DNA from 3 places in the Paenibacillus sp. FSL K6-2859 genome. Region 3 is predicted to be linked to each of the others. Evidence: a T-box and tRNA genes for the amino acid it is inferred to sense, from the RefSeq annotation. Region 3 holds a T-box; the other regions hold tRNA genes.
What was found. The T-box of region 3 lies ahead of metG (methionine--tRNA ligase). A T-box ahead of a tRNA ligase gene usually reads a tRNA of that ligase, here a tRNA-Met.
Positions count from the first base shown of each region.

Region 1: it encodes a tRNA-Met, which carries the amino acid that the T-box ahead of metG (methionine--tRNA ligase) is inferred to sense. The anticodon was not compared.
Region 2: it encodes a tRNA-Met, which carries the amino acid that the T-box ahead of metG (methionine--tRNA ligase) is inferred to sense. The anticodon was not compared.

Region 1 is NZ_JBBOYU010000001.1:934,555-937,802, reverse strand. Features, by position in the region: gene MHB64_RS04140 (GreA/GreB family elongation factor) at 1-78, shown strand, start outside; gene MHB64_RS04135 (YdeI/OmpD-associated family protein) at 180-644, opposite strand; tRNA gene MHB64_RS04130 (tRNA-Gly) at 749-819, opposite strand; tRNA gene MHB64_RS04125 (tRNA-Pro) at 832-905, opposite strand; tRNA gene MHB64_RS04120 (tRNA-Arg) at 936-1,012, opposite strand; tRNA gene MHB64_RS04115 (tRNA-Gly) at 1,021-1,095, opposite strand; tRNA gene MHB64_RS04110 (tRNA-Leu) at 1,102-1,185, opposite strand; tRNA gene MHB64_RS04105 (tRNA-Lys) at 1,201-1,276, opposite strand; tRNA gene MHB64_RS04100 (tRNA-Gln) at 1,345-1,419, opposite strand; tRNA gene MHB64_RS04095 (tRNA-Asp) at 1,436-1,513, opposite strand; tRNA gene MHB64_RS04090 (tRNA-Met) at 1,539-1,615, opposite strand; tRNA gene MHB64_RS04085 (tRNA-Met) at 1,688-1,764, opposite strand; tRNA gene MHB64_RS04080 (tRNA-Val) at 1,782-1,857, opposite strand; tRNA gene MHB64_RS04075 (tRNA-Glu) at 1,864-1,935, opposite strand; tRNA gene MHB64_RS04070 (tRNA-Ser) at 1,952-2,044, opposite strand; tRNA gene MHB64_RS04065 (tRNA-Asn) at 2,050-2,125, opposite strand; tRNA gene MHB64_RS04060 (tRNA-Ile) at 2,129-2,205, opposite strand; rRNA gene rrf (5S ribosomal RNA) at 2,263-2,379, opposite strand; rRNA gene MHB64_RS04050 (23S ribosomal RNA) at 2,455-3,248, opposite strand, start outside.
Region 2 is NZ_JBBOYU010000001.1:5,981,241-5,984,488, reverse strand. Features, by position in the region: rRNA gene MHB64_RS26630 (23S ribosomal RNA) at 1-1,172, shown strand, start outside; tRNA gene MHB64_RS26625 (tRNA-Asn) at 1,233-1,308, shown strand; tRNA gene MHB64_RS26620 (tRNA-Ser) at 1,312-1,404, shown strand; tRNA gene MHB64_RS26615 (tRNA-Glu) at 1,423-1,497, shown strand; tRNA gene MHB64_RS26610 (tRNA-Val) at 1,553-1,628, shown strand; tRNA gene MHB64_RS26605 (tRNA-Met) at 1,646-1,722, shown strand; tRNA gene MHB64_RS26600 (tRNA-Asp) at 1,749-1,826, shown strand; tRNA gene MHB64_RS26595 (tRNA-Phe) at 1,837-1,912, shown strand; tRNA gene MHB64_RS26590 (tRNA-Thr) at 1,940-2,015, shown strand; tRNA gene MHB64_RS26585 (tRNA-Tyr) at 2,021-2,106, shown strand; tRNA gene MHB64_RS26580 (tRNA-Trp) at 2,112-2,185, shown strand; tRNA gene MHB64_RS26575 (tRNA-His) at 2,209-2,284, shown strand; tRNA gene MHB64_RS26570 (tRNA-His) at 2,330-2,405, shown strand; tRNA gene MHB64_RS26565 (tRNA-Gln) at 2,425-2,499, shown strand; tRNA gene MHB64_RS26560 (tRNA-Gly) at 2,506-2,580, shown strand; tRNA gene MHB64_RS26555 (tRNA-Cys) at 2,591-2,664, shown strand; tRNA gene MHB64_RS26550 (tRNA-Leu) at 2,679-2,757, shown strand; gene MHB64_RS26545 (AraC family transcriptional regulator) at 2,892-3,248, opposite strand, start outside.
Region 3 is NZ_JBBOYU010000001.1:4,204,056-4,207,303, forward strand. Features, by position in the region: gene MHB64_RS18745 (LysR family transcriptional regulator) at 1-259, shown strand, start outside; gene metG (methionine--tRNA ligase) at 269-1,915, opposite strand; T-box leader at 1,960-2,221, opposite strand; gene htpG (molecular chaperone HtpG) at 2,359-3,248, opposite strand, start outside.

The DNA of each region.
Region 1 (3,248 bases), 3.3 Mb from region 3:
ATACCTTCAGGTGAGTTATCAGTAAAAATCGAAAGTATTAAGTTTGTGAATTGTGGTGAGGTAGCCGTTCTTATTTAAGCCAACTCGCACATATCACCAACATTAACAGCGTCCCTTTCCAATCTTATGGAAGAGGACGCTGTTCATCTATTCAGCCTGCTAAGCACTTCTTCATACTCTTATTTAAGCCTTAAGCCTTCACCCAGTTTACTGACTGATTTATTGATACGAGATGCTCTGGTTTCAGGTTTTTTCGCTGCTTCGATCCAAGACACATATTCCTTCTGATAAGAATAAGCTAGACCGTTAAAATAAGCTTCTGCCTGCTCATGCCTACTCAGCGCATCAAGGAAATCCTCTGGGGCTTCTACCTCCCGTAATTGATGATCTTGCTCCATCGTCATACGCACAATATCACCAGGTTGAGCTTTGGCTAGATCCCTTAGTTCTTTCTTTACCACCATAAAATGCTTTCCGTTTCCATGGGGCATAAGCGTTCCTCTATAGGGGATTCCATTTACACTTCCTTTTACCTGTATTCTGGACTTTGTTTCAAATATTTGTTCGGCATCAAAAGGGACGTTAAGATAAGTCCAGCTCCCGCTTGCATCAGGCCGCACTAATTTAGCTTCGAATTCAAACATAGCTACATCCCCCTCAACTAAAATCCTATGTTCTATTGTATCCATTCGAATGTAACTATACAAAAAAACACCTATCTATAATAGATAGGTGTTTCTTAATTATAAGCGGGTGATGGGAATCGAACCCACGCTATCAGCTTGGAAGGCTGAAGTTCTACCATTGAACTACACCCGCAAAGGTATAAAATCGGGATGACACGATTTGAACATGCGACCCCCTGGTCCCAAACCAGGTGCTCTACCAAGCTGAGCTACATCCCGTCAAAACATGTAATTACTTCGTAATAAAAATGGCGCGCCCTGAGAGATTCGAACTCCCGGCCTTTTGATTCGTAGTCAAACGCTCTATCCAGCTGAGCTAAGGGCGCAAAAATTATGGAGCGGAAGACGGGAATCGAACCCGCGACCCTCGCCTTGGCAAGGCGATGCTCTACCGCTGAGCCACTTCCGCAAAATATGGTGCGCGTGAAGGGACTTGAACCCCCACGTCGTGAAACGCCAGATCCTAAGTCTGGTGCGTCTGCCATTCCGCCACACGCGCACACTTTAAAAATAATGGTGAGCCATGAAGGACTCGAACCTTCGACACCCTGATTAAAAGTCAGGTGCTCTACCAACTGAGCTAATGGCTCGCAAGATGGGGTCCCCGAAAAGTATTCGGATTCACCTTCAGAGAGTAACTTCACTTTTTGGGGTGAAGTGGCTGGGGATATAGGATTTGAACCTATGCATGACGGAGTCAAAGTCCGTTGCCTTACCGCTTGGCTAATCCCCAACAATAATTAACTAAATGGCGGAACCGACGAGATTCGAACTCGCGATCTCCTGCGTGACAGGCAGGCATGTTAGGCCAACTACACCACGGTTCCAAAGACATAATGCATAAGTGAAAATTGGTTGCGGGGGCAGGATTTGAACCTGCGGCCTTCGGGTTATGAGCCCGACGAGCTACCGGGCTGCTCCACCCCGCGTCATTTAATAATTATATACTATTCATTTACACTTCGCCAGCTAGTCCCAAAACATCATGCTTAAGGAAAATTTGGTTGCGGGGGCAGGATTTGAACCTGCGGCCTTCGGGTTATGAGCCCGACGAGCTACCGGGCTGCTCCACCCCGCGTCGTTCTTAAATGAATATGGTGGAGGCTGAGGGGATCGAACCCCCGACCCTCTGCTTGTAAGGCAGATGCTCTCCCAGCTGAGCTAAGCCTCCATGTTATGACCCGTATGGGATTCGAACCCATGTTACCTCCGTGAAAGGGAGGTGTCTTAACCCCTTGACCAACGGGCCATGCTAATAAAATTTGTGGCGGAGAGAGAGGGATTCGAACCCTCGAGACGCTTGTGGCGCCTACACGATTTCCAATCGTGCTCCTTCGGCCAAACTCGGACACCTCTCCATAAATGGCTCCCCGAACAGGACTCGAACCTGTGACAACTCGATTAACAGTCGAGTGCTCTACCAACTGAGCTATCAGGGAATATGGTGGGCCTTAGTGGACTCGAACCACCGACCTCACCCTTATCAGGGGTGCGCTCTAACCAGCTGAGCTAAAGGCCCTTTTAAGACATTTAAATATTAAGGGCAAAAAAAATACCACGGGTAATGTGGTTGTCCGCTTGGCGGCGTCCTACTCTCCCAGGACCCTTCGGTCCAAGTACCATCGGCGCTGGAGGGCTTAACGGTCGTGTTCGGGATGGGTACGTGTGGAACCCCTCCGCTATCGCCACCAAACGGGCATTTACATCGTAAATGCTCAGGCTTGAGTCGCCTGAAAACTGAATCCGAATCGAATTTGCGTCTTAAATATAGGATAAGCCCTCGACCGATTAGTATTGGTCAGCTCCATGCATTACTGCACTTCCACCTCCAACCTATCTACCTCGTCGTCTTCAAGGGGTCTTACTAATTGGGAAATCTCATCTTGAGGGGGGCTTCACGCTTAGATGCTTTCAGCGCTTATCCCGTCCGTACGTAGCTACTCAGCCATGCTCCTGGCGGAACAACTGATGCACCAGCGGTACGTCCATCCCGGTCCTCTCGTACTAAGGACAGCTCCTCTCAAATTTCCTGCGCCCACGACAGATAGGGACCGAACTGTCTCACGACGTTCTGAACCCAGCTCGCGTACCGCTTTAATGGGCGAACAGCCCAACCCTTGGGACCTACTTCAGCCCCAGGATGCGATGAGCCGACATCGAGGTGCCAAACCTCCCCGTCGATGTGGACTCTTGGGGGAGATAAGCCTGTTATCCCCAGGGTAGCTTTTATCCGTTGAGCGATGGCCCTTCCATGCGGTACCACCGGATCACTAAGTCCGACTTTCGTCCCTGCTCGACTTGTAGGTCTCGCAGTCAAGCTCCCTTATGCCTTTGCACTCTTCGAATGATTTCCAACCATTCTGAGGGAACCTTGGAACGCCTCCGTTACTCTTTAGGAGGCGACCGCCCCAGTCAAACTGCCCGCCTGACACGGTCCCCGTACCGGATTACGGTACTAGGTTAGAACCTAGATACGATCAGGGTGGTATCCCAACGGCGCCTCCACCGAAGCTTGCGCTCCGATTTCTACGGCTCCCACCTATCCTGTACAGATCGTACCCA
Region 2 (3,248 bases), 1.8 Mb from region 3:
GCCCCGGTAGTGTGAATAGCACGAGGGGGCCGCAGTGAAAAGGCCCAAGCGACTGTTTAGCAAAAACACAGGTCTGTGCGAAGCCGCAAGGCGAAGTATACGGGCTGACGCCTGCCCGGTGCTGGAAGGTTAAGGGGAGTGGTTAGGAGCAATCCGAAGCTATGAACCGAAGCCCCAGTAAACGGCGGCCGTAACTATAACGGTCCTAAGGTAGCGAAATTCCTTGTCAGGTAAATTCTGACCCGCACGAATGGCGTAACGACTTGGGCGCTGTCTCAACGAGAGATCCGGTGAAATTTTAATACCTGTGAAGATGCAGGTTACCCGCGACAAGACGGAAAGACCCCATGGAGCTTTACTGCAGCTTGATATTGAATTTGGGTACGATCTGTACAGGATAGGTGGGAGCCGTAGAAATCGGAGCGCAAGCTTCGGTGGAGGCGCCGTTGGGATACCACCCTGATCGTATCTAGGTTCTAACCTAGTACCGTAATCCGGTACGGGGACCGTGTCAGGCGGGCAGTTTGACTGGGGCGGTCGCCTCCTAAAGAGTAACGGAGGCGTTCCAAGGTTCCCTCAGAATGGTTGGAAATCATTCGAAGAGTGCAAAGGCATAAGGGAGCTTGACTGCGAGACCTACAAGTCGAGCAGGGACGAAAGTCGGACTTAGTGATCCGGTGGTACCGCATGGAAGGGCCATCGCTCAACGGATAAAAGCTACCCTGGGGATAACAGGCTTATCTCCCCCAAGAGTCCACATCGACGGGGAGGTTTGGCACCTCGATGTCGGCTCATCGCATCCTGGGGCTGAAGTAGGTCCCAAGGGTTGGGCTGTTCGCCCATTAAAGCGGTACGCGAGCTGGGTTCAGAACGTCGTGAGACAGTTCGGTCCCTATCTGTCGTGGGCGCAGGAAATTTGAGAGGAGCTGTCCTTAGTACGAGAGGACCGGGATGGACGTACCGCTGGTGCACCAGTTGTTTCGCCAGAAGCATGGCTGGGTAGCTACGTACGGACGGGATAAGCGCTGAAAGCATCTAAGCGTGAAGCCCCCCTCAAGATGAGATTTCCCAATTAGTAAGACCCCTTGAAGACGACGAGGTAGATAGGTTGGAGGTGGAAGTGCAGTAATGCATGGAGCTGACCAATACTAATCGGTCGAGGGCTTATCCTATACTTAAAACGCAAATTCAATTCGGATTCAGTTTTCAGGCATCAAGCCTGGTATGAATATTCCCTGATAGCTCAGTTGGTAGAGCACTCGACTGTTAATCGAGTTGTCACAGGTTCGAGTCCTGTTCGGGGAGCCATATGGAGAGGTGTCCGAGTTTGGCCGAAGGAGCACGATTGGAAATCGTGTAGGCGCCACAAGCGTCTCGAGGGTTCGAATCCCTCTCTCTCCGCCACAAATTTTTACTTAGTATGGCCCGTTGGTCAAGGGGTTAAGACACCTCCCTTTCACGGAGGTAACATGGGTTCGAATCCCATACGGGTCACCAAATTTTCACTTGATTTTACATAGTGGACTTTGGTACAATAACAATTGTTGTTTATGGAGGCTTAGCTCAGCTGGGAGAGCATCTGCCTTACAAGCAGAGGGTCGGGGGTTCGATCCCCTCAGCCTCCACCATATTCATTTAAGAACGACGCGGGGTGGAGCAGCCCGGTAGCTCGTCGGGCTCATAACCCGAAGGCCGCAGGTTCAAATCCTGCCCCCGCAACCAATTTTCATCAAGAAATTATATCTTTTGGAACCGTGGTGTAGTTGGCCTAACATGCCTGCCTGTCACGCAGGAGATCGCGAGTTCGAATCTCGTCGGTTCCGCCATTTTTACCTTGGCTCGATAGCTCAGTCGGTAGAGCAGAGGACTGAAAATCCTCGTGTCGGCGGTTCGAATCCGTCTCGAGCCACCATGATTTTCACAATAGAATGAGTGCCATGCCGGTGTAGCTCAATTGGTAGAGCAACTGACTTGTAATCAGTAGGTTGGGGGTTCAAGTCCTCTCGCCGGCACCATCCTTGGAGGATTAGCGAAGTGGCCAAACGCATCAGACTGTAAATCTGCTCACGTAAGTGTTCGGTGGTTCGAATCCATCATCCTCCACCAGTTTTAGGGGCATAGTTTAAAGGTAGAACAACGGTCTCCAAAACCGTTGGTGTGGGTTCAATTCCTGCTGCCCCTGCCAAATTCTTTCTAAAGTTTAATATGGCGATCGTGGCGAAGGGGTTAACGCACCGGATTGTGGTTCCGGCATTCGTGGGTTCGAGACCCATCGGTCGCCCCATTTACTTTAACAAAGAAGAATGGCAACGAATTTCAGTTTAATATGGCGACTGTGGCGAAGGGGTTAACGCACCGGATTGTGGTTCCGGCATTCGTGGGTTCGAGACCCATCAGTCGCCCCATTTTACTTTAAAATGTTATTGGGGATTAGCCAAGCGGTAAGGCAACGGACTTTGACTCCGTCATGCATAGGTTCAAATCCTATATCCCCAGCCATTTTATGCGGACGTGGCTCAGCGGTAGAGCATCGCCTTGCCAAGGCGAGGGTCGCGGGTTCGATTCCCGTCGTCCGCTCCATATTTTACATGGCGCCATAGCCAAGTGGTAAGGCAAAGCTCTGCAAAAGCTTTATCCCCAGTTCAAATCTGGGTGGCGCCTCCATTAAGTTCATATGTGCCGGCGTGGCGGAATGGCAGACGCGCTCGACTCAAAATCGAGAGGGAAACCGTGGAGGTTCGAGTCCTCTCGCCGGTATATCAAAAAGGTTTGTAAAGTCGCTTGTATAAGCAACTTTACAAACCTTTTTTCTTTGTCTTTGAGCTTTTATTCTTAAGCCGTTGAATTAGAGGCGTCTCTAATTCAACGGCCTTTTTGTGTGGAGTGTTGTTTTATTGACTGCTTAGGCGGAATGCTCGTGGAGTGAGACCAATTTCACGTTTAAACATATTGCAAAATTGGGCGTCATTCACAAACCCAGCAGCAGCTGATACTTCAGAGATATGCATTTGGGTATGTTGCAAGAGAGACTTTGCATAATCCAGACGTTTCAATAGTAGATAGCGTAGAGGTGAAGCACCGAATCGCTCTTTAAATAAATGGCGGAAACGATCATAGCTGTATCCAGACATCTCAGAAAGTGTTGCGACCGATAGCTTATGGCGGTAATGCTCATTCATATAGTTTAGAACATATTGGACTCTGTCTTCCGTTGGCGATTGAAACCCAGATGCGCTAAGAAGCCGTAT
Region 3 (3,248 bases):
AACCTGTCTTGAGAATGGTTTTGATCCGCTGATTTTCTGTATGAATGATGATGCGCGAACAACACTGCTCTGGGCAAACGCTGGTCTTGGCATCGGAATCATTCCCAAATCCGCTTTCGAATTAACGAGTAATCGGAATTTGATCTATAAAGAAATCAGTAGTGAATCACTACGCACGCGGGTCGCCGCCGTCTGGATCAAGGATAAATACTTATCATCACTAGCTTCTAAGTTTATTGAAAGCTTTAAGAATGGTTAAGAATCTTCGCTATTTATTCACTTGTTGTTGAACTAGTCTATCCTCTTCTTCTTTAATACGACTAATATCAATTCGTTCAAACAACAATTGTAAATCAGTAATCTGTTGGTAAGGGGGCACCGAGCAAGGCTGCCAATTCGGTAGTTCTAACGACAGGAACCCCCTGATCTTGTCACAAGAGAACGGGAGAAACGGATGCAGCAAATTCGCTAGGTTCGCAATAATCTGAACACATGTGTATATTGCAGAATCACAAGAAACCTGATCCTCTTTTATCTGTATCCATGGTTTTTGCAGATCGAAATACTGGTTTGCCTTGCGCACGTAAGAAAAAATATACTCCAGCGCATCTTTTATATTCCCAGCCTCAATAAGCCGCCCTGATTCCAGATACAAGAGGTCGATGTTGTCCCTCCACCCCTTATCCAATTGCCCGTTCGGCACTTTCCCTTCATAAAACTTATCTACAAAAGCCAATGAACGATTCACAAAGTTACCAAATGCTCCAAGCAGCTCTCCATTATGGCTATAAATAAACTCTCTCCAGGAAAAATCCGTGTCCCGCTTCTCGGGTCCATTGGCAATTAAGAAATAACGAATAGAATCTGGCTGATACCGCTCTAAAATATCAGGTACCCAGACCGCCCAATTTCGGCTAGTGGAGAACTTCTGCCCTTCAAGGGTTAAATATTCGCTAGATATAATCCTGTCCGGTAAATGCAAACCTCCTACTCCTAATAACACAGCCGGCCATATTAAGGTGTGAAAAGGAATATTGTCTTTACCATGGACATAATAAGCGGTAATCTTCCCTTTATTCTCTAACCAAAAATCCTCCCAGCTTCCTCCGGACTGCGCAGCCCACTGCTTACTGGCTGATAGATAACCACTTACCGCCTCAATCCAAACATAAATTTTTTTATCTTCAAATCCAGCCACAGGGACATCTACACCCCAAGACAAGTCTCTTGTTACCGCGCGGTCCTGCAGCTCTTCTTGTAAATAACGTTTGGTCAGTTTAACAGCGTTTTCTCTCCAAAATTGTGCTTCCTCTACATATTCCGTTAATTCAGACTGAAAATTAGATAAGCTAAGATAATAATGTTCTGTAGGCCGTTCTGTTGGCGTACTCCCACATAATTTGCAGACTCTGTCTAACAAATCGGCAGGATCTAGAATCGTAGAACAATAATCACATTGATCCCCTCGTGCACGCTGGCCACATACCGGACAAGTCCCTTCTACATATCTGTCTGGCAAAAAGCGCTGATCTACCTCGCAGTAACATTGCGCAATGGTTTTTTTATATAAATGACCATTCTCTAGCAGCTTTGTAAACAACTCTTGCACGACCTTATGATGCTGCGGTTGATCCGTTCGAGTATATAGATCATAACTAAATCCCAGCTGTTCAAAACACTTCAGAAACTCTTCATGATATCTGCTCGCAAAGGCTCCGGGCGTAATTCCTTCATTCGCAGCCTGAACCGCTACGGGTGTGCCATGGCAATCACTGCCTGATACATATAATACGTTATCCCCTTTGGAGCGAAAATATCGTGCCAGCACATCCCCAGGCAACACACTTGATAATCTCCCAAGATGTAAAGATCCATTCGCATACGGCCAAGCACCACCTATTAACACATTACTCATTAACCTTCTCCTCCTTTTTTTAGACAACAAAAAAACTCCCATCCACAAAGGACGAGAGTTCTACTCACGTGTTACCACCTAATTTTATAAATGCCTCATGACATTTACCTCTTCAGGTACGACGTTAATTAACGTTTATACCCTAGCACTGTAACGGATGCAGGTTCCGGCGCAGCCTACAACCCATAAGGTTTCGATGCGCAGCTCTGAGACCATATTCCCAAGGGTTTTCTTTACTCCTTTTCAGCGACCGGAGCTCTCTGTTGAAAGAATTGCCGTGGTACTCTTTCTCTTCTTTGCTTTTACATATTCAAGTTACTGGAAATAATACTTAATTTATCGAGTAATGTCAATGCATAAGCTCAAACATAATGAATTCGCCATAATTCCCATGAAAAAGACCACCCAATCATAATACAATTGGATGGTCCCTGTACTTTATATTATTTCATGATTTTACAAATATCATTGGTGAATTGAACAGGATCACTAACTTGCAATCCTTCGATCAACAGGGCTTGGTTGTACAGCAAGTTCGTGTATAAACCGAGCTTCTCTTTATCGTTCTCAGCTGCCGCTTTCAAGGACTGGAATACTTCGTGATGAATGTTGATTTCGAGTACCTTGTCCGCTTGAACCTCTTGCCCATTCGGCATCGATTTCAGGATTTTTTCCATCTCGATCGTCAGTTCACCTTCTGCAGAGAGGCATACCGGATGCGTCTTCAAACGTTTGGAAGCTTTAACATTCTTCACTTTGCCGGACAGGATGTCCTTCATCGCTTCAAAAAGCTCCTTGTTTTCGTTCTCTTCCGCTTCCGTTGGCTTGTCCGCTTCGTCAGCTTCGATTCCCAGATCACCACTGGATACGGATTTAAATTCTTTTTCCTTATACGACTGGATCATCTTGATCGCAAATTCATCAATATCATCAGTGAAGTAGAGAATTTCATACCCTTTATCCGATACCAGCTCGGTTTGTGGGAGCTTTTCGATTCTGTCGATCGACTCTCCGGATGCATAATAGATGTACTTCTGATCTTCTGGCATTCTTGATACATATTCGTCCAGTGTTACCAGCTTCTTCTCCTTGGAGGAGTAGAACATCAGTAAGTCTTGAAGTGTATCTTTGTGCATTCCATAATCATTGTACACACCGAATTTAAGCTGTCTGCCAAAAGCATTATAGAACTGCTCATATTTCTCTCTTTCATCCTTCAGCAAGCTTTGCAGTTGGCTCTTCACTTTATTCTTAATGTTCTTAGCGATCAAGGTCAGCTGACGGTCATGCTGGAGCATCTCTCTGGAGATGTTCAGCGAAAGATCCTCTGAAT